Regions from separate parts of the Rothia sp. HMSC061C12 genome, predicted to be linked through region 2. Evidence: riboswitches for the same ligand, from Rfam matches in the RefSeq annotation. Region 2 holds a riboswitch; the other holds the start of a gene.
What was found. Region 2 has a riboswitch for S-adenosylmethionine ahead of HMPREF3055_RS06260 (bifunctional o-acetylhomoserine/o-acetylserine sulfhydrylase). Riboswitches for the same ligand answer to the same signal wherever they lie in the genome.
Positions count from the first base shown of each region.

Region 1: another riboswitch for S-adenosylmethionine. It lies ahead of HMPREF3055_RS06130 (methylenetetrahydrofolate reductase); the one in region 2 lies ahead of HMPREF3055_RS06260 (bifunctional o-acetylhomoserine/o-acetylserine sulfhydrylase).

Region 1 covers NZ_KV821868.1:10,131-15,353, forward strand. Annotated here, with positions in the region: gene metE (5-methyltetrahydropteroyltriglutamate--homocysteine S-methyltransferase) at 1-617, opposite strand, end outside; gene HMPREF3055_RS06130 (methylenetetrahydrofolate reductase) at 768-1,673, opposite strand; SAM riboswitch class I at 1,791-1,907, opposite strand; gene HMPREF3055_RS06135 (ATP-binding cassette domain-containing protein) at 2,405-4,015, shown strand; gene HMPREF3055_RS06140 (aldo/keto reductase) at 4,052-5,053, shown strand.
Region 2 covers NZ_KV821872.1:3,395-8,617, forward strand. Annotated here, with positions in the region: gene HMPREF3055_RS06255 (homoserine O-acetyltransferase MetX) at 1-480, opposite strand, end outside; gene HMPREF3055_RS06260 (bifunctional o-acetylhomoserine/o-acetylserine sulfhydrylase) at 670-2,016, opposite strand; SAM riboswitch class IV at 2,120-2,232, opposite strand; gene HMPREF3055_RS06265 (ABC transporter ATP-binding protein) at 2,573-3,559, shown strand; gene HMPREF3055_RS06270 (ABC transporter permease) at 3,646-4,416, shown strand; gene HMPREF3055_RS06275 (ABC transporter) at 4,418-5,223, shown strand, end outside.

The DNA.
Region 1 (5,223 bases), on a different contig from region 2:
TGCTCCAGCACCTGAGCGTACGCTGCAACGAACTCATCCAGACGGTCAACGGGGGAGAAGTCCTCAGCGGAACCCTGCTCAGCCTTAGCGCCCAGCAGCAGGGTCAGGGGACCAACAATCTGCGGGCGAACCTTCACGCCAGCCTTCTGAGCGACCTCGAGCTGCTCGTCAATAGCCTCAAGGTTCAGCTTAATCTCGGTGCCGGCACCAATCTCGGGCACCAGGTAGTGGTAGTTGGTGTCGAACCACTTGGTCATCTCCAGAGGAGGCAGGGTCTCGGTACCGCGCGCCAGTGCGAAGTAGCCGGGCAGATCCAGCAGGCCGCGTGCATCCTTAGCCTCAGCTAGACGCTCGGGAACCAGGGTGAACAGGCGAACCACGTCGAGCACCTGGTCGTAGTAGGAGAAGGTCGCCGGAATCGAGTAGTTATCAGCCTTCAGACCCGCAGCGGTCACGCGCTCGAAGTAGGTGCGCTGCACGTCAGCGGCGGTGTCCTGCAGCTCCTGCAGGGTTGCCTTGCCCTTCCAGAAAGCCTCCTGAGCCTTCTTCAGCTCGCGGAAGCGGCCCACGCGGGGGTAGCCAACAATGGTTGCGGCGGGGAATGCGGTGTTCGACATAATATTTTTTCCTTTACTGGGGATAGATAGGGGAGTCAGTTCCGGTATTTCGCCACCCAGCGGTGGGCGGTGAAACGGAGGTTGTAACTCCCGGAATATTTGCGGGGGAGACAATGGGAACGCATCCGACAAGGAGCGTTACGGGTTGGGTTAGGCGTATTCCAGTTCGCTCAGCGGCTGAGAGAAACGGTTGCTGTATCGGGGTAGGTCCAGCTGGTCCAGAACGTCCAGCACCGCCGCATGCTCGTTGAAGGTGAAGAAGTGCAGGCCCGGTGCGCCCGCATCCATCACGGCGCAGCACTGGTTCAGTGCGTAGTCCACGCCGATGCGGTGCAGCTCTGCGTTGCTGGTCGCCGTCTCTAGGGCGTAGGCGAGGTCCGTCGGGACTTCCATGCCCGCCATCTGGCAGAGGTTCCGCAGGCGCTTCAGGGAGGTCACCGGCATGATGCCCGGAATAATCGGAATATCCACGCCTGCCAGGTGCGCCGAATCGACCAGGGCGCTATAGCGTTCATCCTCAAAGAACACCTGAGTAATCGCGAAATCCGCGCCGGCACGCTGCTTCGACAGCAGAATCTCAATATCCTGCAACAGGGATGCCGACTCCGGGTGCTTCTGCGGGTACGCCGCCACACCAATCGACACCTTGCCAGCCGCCAGGTGGGCAAAATCTTCGCGTTCCACGCGGCGAATCAGCTCGACCAGGTAGCGGGCGAAGGGAAGCTCAGAAACCTGACCTTCCTGCACGTCACCGCGCAACGCCAGGAAGCCGCGCACGCCCAGACCCAGAATCAGACGGACCGCACGCTCCAGCTCATGCACCGAATGGCCTGCACAAATCAGGTGAGCCAGCGGGGTGAGGGAGGTTTCGTGCACCAGGTGGTCGAGCAGCGCCAGCGTCTTCTGACGGCGCTTCGCGTCACCTGAATAGGTGACCGAAACGTAGTCGGGGTTGGTACCCTCAAGCTCCGCAATGGTGTGGAGTAGCGACTCACAGCTTGCGTGTGAGCGCGGAGGGAACAGCTCAAAAGAAAGAGCCGGGTGAACTGTCGTCATAACCATCCTTCGTGTTCACCCGATAGATACGCACCGTGAGGGTGCGCGAATTCTTCTGCAGGATGCGCTGTACCGGTTTGCAGGTACGACTCATCAAGGGGTGCCGAAGGGTATTCTTCTCTATCGGTTCTGGCGGGAGCACCTTGTCCGTACCCTGCACCGTGAAGGTGGGGGATACTGGCGAGGTTGCTGCGACGTCGACGAGCCAGATCTCTCGGTCGCTCTTGATAGATAACGCTTTTACTCTACCCACCGCCTCCGAGGGCGTGCAAGGGGCACGGCGGTTGATGCCCTAATATTTCTGGACATGACATTGGGGCGAAATATGAACTTAATATGACCGACTATGACAAAGGGCGGCTGGAGGTGTTGCGGGTAGGGCTGTCGGCTGACCCCTGAATGCCCGGCACTATCGCAGATACGTTCGCTTAATATTCTTGGACACGCACGGATATGTGTGTTTTACATTTCATTGAGGGGTAGGGTAACTAATAAGGCACGGGTAGTGTTTTGATGTCCGCTCATCGAGGAGTTTCAGGACTCAAAGATGAGTTCAATATGATTTTGTGAGCGTGGTGAGAATGAAAAAGCTATTTTCTTCTATACTCTGGTCTTTCCGCCTAGCCTGGAAAACCTGTCCTGGGACCCTAGTGAGCGCCGCCCTATCACTAGCCGTTATAGCCTGCATTCCCCTGAGCCAATCCTTGCTAATCGGTAATACAGTATCAGCCTTGAGCGGTTCAAATGGTGGCGCGGCCTGGATTTATATCGTTGCTCTTGCCCTTGTCGTTGGAATTAATATTATTGCCCAACGCTGGGTAATAAGTAACATGCTAATCCTCAAATCAAAGGTGAATTATCGGGTTCACTGCATGTTAAATAACAGGTTATCTACATTTCCGTTATCTGATATAGGTAGCACAAAATCACAGGAAGATATACGTGCTGCTAGAGAGGCAATATCGAAACAGGAATTGCAGGTTCACACCATGTCAGTTATGACACTGGTGAGTGCCTTCGCAATGGTGTTACTTCTCTGTCTTAATATCGCGAACGTCAGCATTGTGGCAGCAATTTTTGCGGCACTGTGTTCATTGCCCCTAGCCATTGCAATGGTGATTCTCGCTAAACGTGATTACGCTATCTACACCCTAATGTACGAGGATTATCGGGCAGAGAACTACTATCTAGACAATCTGATGGCTCAGAGTCGAGCCCAAGAACTTCACCTCATGAGAGGCTCCCGATTTTTCTCGCAACGCGTAGCGTCCTGGCGACGCCGGGCAGCCGGTAGGGAATTGAGCCTTGAAAGTGTTAGAGGAATCATCTCCGTAGTTGCAGGGCTACTCTGCTCTGTCTTACTTTTTGCGTCCCTGTACTTCCTTGTGGATTCAGGCGCCGATATATCGTATGTGGCCGGATCGCTGATTGGAATCATTGCCTGTGTTGACGCGACCCAAGAGGTGGGATATTCATTTGGTCAGATTATTAATGGAGCATTATCTGTTCAGCAATTCCGAAGGGTATGCGACTCTGATACTTACGACCATGCTTCTGAGATAAAAACTTCTAACCCTAACCATGAAAATATTTCAAAAATTATATGCAAAGATGTATCCGTTCAGTATGAGGGCGCGTCGTCTTTTGCGCTTAAAGATATTAATCTTGAGCTGATGAATAATCAAATGATTGCAGTAGTTGGTGCCTCGGGCGCGGGAAAAACAACGCTAATAAATGCAATTCTTGGAATTACACCAATTGCCCAGGGGAGCATAACGTATAAGGGTGCTTCTTCTGAGAGTAAATACAACATGTTGGCGAATGTTGGTTTGGTGAGTCAAGACTACGGCCGCTATGAACTGACTGTGCGTGAAAATCTCCTGCTGGGTTTGCCGCAGGCGGCGGTTGAGCGTCTTGGTGATGCTGATTTGTGGTCGGCTTTGTCGGTGGCTTGTGCTGATGATTTTGTGCGTGGTCTTGAGGGTGGTTTGGATGCTCAGTTGGGTGAGTCGTTTGGTGGTGTTGGTCTTTCGGGTGGTCAGTGGCAGCGTTTGGCGTTGGCGCGTGTGGTTCTTCGGGATGCGCCGGTGTGGGTGTTGGATGAGCCGACCAGTGCTGTGGATGCTGAGACTGAGGAGGAGATTTTTGCTCGGTTGAAGGTGGCTGCTGCTGGGCGTTTGGTGGTGTTGGTGTCTCATCGTGCGTGGACGTTGCGTGGTGTTGATTCTGTGGTGGTGTTGGATGGTGGGTGTGTGGTGGAGCAAGGAACCTACCGGGACCTAACGACCGACCCCACATCACGCTTCAGGAAGCTCTTCGCCTCCCAACTGGAGGAGAAATAACCTCGTAACATACCCGCACAACGTAGAGTTAAAAGCATGGAACGTATTGAATCTCCCGTCTACCGCAGGCTCGGCAACTCCGGCCTCGTCGTACCCAGCGTCGGCATCGGCTGCAACAACCTCGGCCGCCCCGGCACCCCCACCCGCACCCAAGAAGGCACCAACGAAGTCATCGCCGCCGCAGTCGACGCCGGCATCAGCTTCTTCGACATCGCCGACCTCTACGGCGCCGAACCCGGCCTCTCAGAAACCATGTTCGGCACCGCCCTCACCCAGCTCGGCCTCGACCGCGACGAACTGACCATCGTCACCAAATTCGGTCTGCCCGTCGGCGACCTCAACGGCAACGACCGCAACGCCCGCGGATCCCGCCGCTACATCATGCGCGCCGTCGAAGGGTCCCTCCGCCGCCTCGGCACCGACTACATCGACCTGTACTTCTACCACAGCCCCGACCCCAACACCCCCATCGAAGAAACCCTCAGCGCCCTCGACCAGCTCGTACGCGACGGCAAAGTCCGCTACCTGGGCCACTCCAACTTCTCCGGCTGGCAGCTCGCCCACGCCGAACACTGCGCCCACGAACTCGGCACCGAACGGTTCATAGTCGCTGAAAACCACTACAACCTGCTCGACCGCCGCGCAGAACTCGAAATCCTGCCCGCCGCACGGCACTTCGGCATGGGTGTGCTGCCGTACTTCCCGCTCGCTAACGGCCTGCTGACCGGCAAGTACCGCCGCGACAATATTCCCGCCGGTTCGCGCCTGTCCCACTCCAAGAAGAACGTGCTCGACGCCGCCAACTGGGACCAGCTCGAAGCCTTCCACAGCTTCTGCACCGAGCGCGGCATTACCGAGGTGCAGGCGGCGTTCTCCTGGCTCGCACAGCAGTCGCCGGTCACCTCCGTCATTGCCGGTGCGACCAGCGCAGAGCAGGTGCGCGCCAACGCACAGGCGGCATGCCTGCGCTTCGACGCTGAGGACCTCGCCGCCCTGGACGCCATCTTCCCGGCACCCGAGAAAATCGCGCTGTTCTAACTCCGGCTCCCTCTCAAAGGGGCACTCAGGCGGTCGCATATGTCGGCCGTAATATACGCTGAAAAATGTCCGTGGTGAGAAATAAATATCACCCGCCGAACGTTTTCGCTAGGATTAGGTGAGGTGCGTCTAACCTGACGCACCTCACCTAGCCCACTGACAGTGCTGAA
Region 2 (5,223 bases):
CGGGAATCGGGATCCCCAGTGCTCGCCGGCGCCCGGGTAGCCTTCGGGAATGATGCTGGCCGGACCGGTCGAACCGTAGCAGCCGCCCAAAATATTGGGGGCAATCACGAAGTAACGGTTGGTGTCCACGACCGAGCCGGGGCCGACGACGCCTTCCCACCAGCCGTCCGATTCGATAGCGCGAATCAGCGGGGCGGGCATGTCCGGGGTGGGCACGCCGCGGGAGACATGCGTGTCACCGGTGAGTGCGTGCAGGATGAGGATGGCGTTATCGCCGGTCTCGTTGAGGGTACCCCAGGTTTCGTAACCGATGGTCACCTGCGGCAGAGTCACGCCGGACTCGAGCTCCAGGTCGCCGATGTTCAGCTGACGCAGATAGCCTTGCGCTTCGGGGTGCTCGGTGCGGGTGCCCGCCACGGGGATGGGTGCGGTGACAGGCTGGCTGGTAGTGCCGGACTGGCTAGTGCTCTGGGTGGTCATGGGGTTCCCTTCACTGGGTTGGTCGGCGAGGTGGTGCCGGGTGTGAGCGGGGTACTCGTCTGTGGGTAGAAGAAGCAACAGGTTGGGCGGCAGCAACGCCGCACAGTTACAACATGCTCCGTAACGGGGAATCCGCAGGTGGACCGAAAAGCCGTAGCTTGCCGGTCCACCTGCGGGTTGCATCACCGTTTAGGAGAGGGTGTCGAAGCCCAGCTGCAGGTCGGCGAGAATGTCGTCGATGTTCTCGATACCGACTGCCAGGCGGACGAAGTTCGGGTACACGCCAATCTTCTCCAGTTCCTCAGCGGAAAGCTGGGAGTGGGTGGTGGAGGCGGGGTGAATCACGAGCGAGCGTACGTCACCGATGTTCGCCACGTTGGAGTGCAGCTTCAGGGCGTCCACGAAGTCGCGGGTCTCCTCCAGGGTTGCGTCCTTGAGGGTGAAGCCGAGCACCGCACCGGGGCCCTTGGGCAGGTACTTCTGTGCACGCTCGTACCAGGGGGAGGATTCCACGCCAGCCCAGATAACCTTGTCGACCTGCGGGTTTGCTTCGAGCCAGCGGGCGACCTTGGTGGCGTTCTCAATGTGGCGTTCGATGCGCAGGGAGAGAGTCTCCAGACCGATGCCGATGTTGAAGGCGTTGGTCGGGGAGATTGCGGCGCCGGTGTCACGCAGCAGGGAGACGCGCGCCTTCAGGATGTAGGAGAGGTTCGCGCCGAACGCGGAGTCCTTACCCAAATCGCGTGCGTAGACCAGGCCGTGGTAGCCGGGGGCGGGCTGGTTGAACTTGGGGAACTTCTCGGGGTCTGCACCGTAGTCGAAGTTACCGGAGTCAACGATCACGCCGCCGATGGAGGTGCCGTGGCCGCCCAGGTACTTGGTGGCGGAGTGGACGACTACGTCTGCGCCGTGCTCGATGGGGCGCAGCAGGTACGGGGTGGGTACGGTGTTGTCCACGATCAGGGGTACGCCGTTTTCGTGCGCGATCTTGGCGATGGGCTCAATGTCGAGCACGTCGTTGCGGGGGTTGGGCACGGACTCGCCGTAGAAGAGCTTGGTGTTGGGGCGGACTGCGGCGCGCCATGCGTCCAGGTCGTCCGGGTCCTCAACAAAGGTGGTTTCAATGCCCAGGTCGGCGAGGGTGTACTTGAGCAGGTTGTAGGTGCCGCCGTACACGGAGGGCGAAGCAACAACGTGGTCGCCTGCACCGGCAATGTTCAGGATTGCGTAGGTAATAGCTGCCTGACCGGATGCCAGCAGCAGCGCGCCTACGCCGCCTTCCAGGGAAGCGATACGGTTTTCGATGACTTCCTGGGTGGGGTTGTTGAGGCGAGTGTAAATGGGGCCCAGCTCGGCGAGGGCGAAACGGTTCGCTGCCTGCTCGGCGCTGTCAAAGACGAAGGAAGTGGTCTGGTAGATAGGTAGTGCCCGAGCTCCCGTTGCGGCATCCGGCGCCTGACCTGCGTGGATCTGGCGGGTTTCGAACTTCCAACCGGCGGGGTTGGCGGGAGTCGGGACGGTAGTGTTGTTGCTCATGCGTGGCTCCTATTGGGGATTCTTAAGGGGCCGCATGCCGACGGTACAGGAATCGTCGTCGAATAATCCTGTCACGATTGATGTACCGGTTTCGGTCACATCGGTCCCGCGCTTGCGTCACGCTTGTGCGTGCCGCCCGGTCTTCACCCAGGGCACCCCACCGCGGAGGAGGGTTGCCGGCCAGCTAGCTGGGGCTTATCGCTGGCGCTCTTGACCTGTTATTTAGAGTGTCATAGGGCACGGGGCGGGGTCAAGGATTTTGTGGGTGCGCGGTACTTTAAGACATTTCATTGCAAAGATGACGTTTTTTAACGTCTGTCATAAAACGCGAACGACGGTGCCGGGGCAATCCGAGGACGAGGCAATCGAGATGCGGAGGCGGACACCCACCATCCACACAGTAACCCCCATCACTTTTATCTACGGTTTTTCGGTACACTGAAATGACACATACACTCACGCAGGGTACAACTCGCTACGGCTCGCTACGCCGTTTATCCTGCTCAGCATCCCTCCGGTATAGGGGCCAGAGGGTCATACCCGAAGGTTACCTACCATGTCTCTTGTTCTTGATGCGGCGCAGCTCAGCCGCGTCTTTGGCAAAGGTGAAAACGCTTTTACCGCCGTCGACCGGGTGTCGCTTCGCGTTAGTTCCGGTGAGATTCATGCCCTCCTCGGCCCCAACGGTGCGGGCAAAACCACCACCGTGCAGATGTGCTCGACCCTGCTCACTCCTACCGGCGGTATCCTCACCGTGAACGGTGTGGATGCTATCGCTCACCCGCAGCGGGCTCGCCGCCACGTGGGCCTCGCGTTGGGCGGGGAGAACGGCTTCTACCCGCGCGCCAGTGCCCGCGACAATCTGCTGTTCTTCGCCGATGTTGCGGGGGTTTCCGGGCGGACCCGACGACACGAGGTGGAGCATGCCCTAGCCCGTGTGGAACTCACCGATGCGGCAACGCAGCCTGTCCAGGAGTTTTCCCGCGGCATGAAGCAGCGCCTACATATTGCCCGCGCCCTGCTCGGCTCCCCCGCCCTGCTCCTGCTGGATGAGCCGACCAACGGGCTCGACCCCGATATCGCCCTAACCGTGCGAACCCTCATCCGCTCCCTCGCGGAAGACGGCGCCGCCGTTCTGCTGACGAGCCACCTACTCGGCGAAATCGAGGACCTGGCGCACACCATCACCGTGTTAGGCGCCGGTTCCGTCGCCGTGAGCGGCAGCCTCGAAGACATCGCCGCGCACGCCGGCATTGCCGCCACGACCGTGGTACAGGTCGAGGCCACCGCCACCGAGGGCCTTGATACGCTTCGTGGGCTCCTCGGCGATAAGGCTACGGTGCTCTTCGCCCCGCGCGGTTCCGGCTGGGAACTCACCCTCTACTGGCATGGCGAGCGCGCCACGTTCGAGGCGGGCGAGGCGCACCGTATCCTCGCGGAGGGGCTTGCCACCGCACGTATCGGGGCACGGACCGAACCGTACACACGCCCGGCAACCTTGGAAGAGGCATACCTGGCAATGGCGGAGGGGCTCAAGCGATGAACGCTCAGACACGGCGTCCGAAAGACTCCCAGCAACAGAGCCGAGGGGGCGACCTACGGCAGGAGTGCGCCCGTCAGTTGCGGCTCATGGGCTTTAGCCTGCGCCAGTTCCTGACGGTCCCCTACTTCATTCAGCTACTCATCAGTACGGTGCTCGGGTCGGTTATTATTCAGGCTCTTGCGGTGCATGCGGCGGCGCAGAGCTCCGCGGGTCACTCCGTTGACCCGACCCTCGCGTGGACCCGCGCGGGCATTGTGGGCATGTGGTCGGTCTGCATCGTGTCTGCGGGCATCATCAATTTCGAGCGTTTCCGTGGGACCCTCGTGTACCTGTGTTCGGGGTCGATTTCTCCGGTGCGGGTGCTGGCGGCTATCGTTTCGAGCGCATCCATTGTGGGTATGGCGGCTTTGCCCCTGTCGTGGCTCATCTGGGCTCTTGTGACGCTTAACCCGCAGGTCACGGACTTTTCAGCACTCTGGCCGCGCTACGTTCTGGGCGTTCCCCTGCTGTGGCTTGCGTGCCTGTCGGTAACGTTCATGATTGCGGTGTTCTTCGTGGCCACACCGAACGCTATCGCCTACGAGGAGCTGTTGCTCGTGCCGGTTTTTATTCTTTCCGGGGTTCTCTTCACGACCATTGAAGCGCCCGCCTGGCTAGATGCTGTAGGCATGCTCATTCCCCTGCAGGCGCCGGTTCATCTCCTACTTGGGCGTACCACCATCACTACCCCGGCGGATGCGCTCCTGCCCGTTGCGCAGACGCTCGCCGTGAGCCTCGCTTGGGCGTTGTGCGCCTTCCTCTTTGCCCGGAAGGCTCTCGCCTCCGCCCGTCGTCGCGGCACCCTGGGGGCGATGTAGCGTGCGTGTTCTCTCTACTGATTCCCTGCCCGGCGTGGTGCGCCGGGCACTGTCTACCGCCTCTATCGGCTGGTCATCTTCTATTACCTTCGCAACCCTCGGAACGGCCATCACAACCCTGGTGCTCGTACCCGGTCTTAACGTGCTTTTTACGGTGCTTTTGGGCGCCGACCTCGCCGCGAACGATACGGTACGCATCGGCTGCGCGACCGCCCTGATTGCCACCCTCAGCTCGGTGGCCGCCGGCATCGTCGCGCGCGTTGCCACCGACCGGTGGATTGGCGTCTTCGAGTACGTGTGCACGGCACGCCCGGTGGATGCGGGCTACTGGCTGGGTGCGGCGGCGGTGCCCGCGCTGTTGGCATCCGTAACGGGCCTGAGCAACGTGGGCATCGTGTGGTTGCTCTCCCTCACGGCACCCCCTACCGGGGCGGGTTCCGGGCTTCTGCTCGGCGCCATCGCGCTGATGCCGGTTGCGGTTCTGGGCGGGGTCTGCCTGGGCATTTTTGCCGCCGGGCTGGGCCTGTACCTGTCAGATCCGTACACGGGGTCCAATTTTCTGTCCATTATTCTGCCGGTCAGCGCGGGTGTGATCGTTCCGGTGAGCACCTACCCCGCGTGGCTTGCGTGGGTGTGTTCCTGGGCTCCCGGCTCCCGGCTGGTGCAGGCTCTAGATACCTCTGGCGGTATTGCAAGCGGCGCCGCACCGGATCTGTTCGCGCTCCTGGCGGCGGACACAGCCCTGGCGGGACTCCACGCCGCGGCGGGGTTGGGGCTTACGTTCCTCGCCGCCCGCCGCATCCGTGC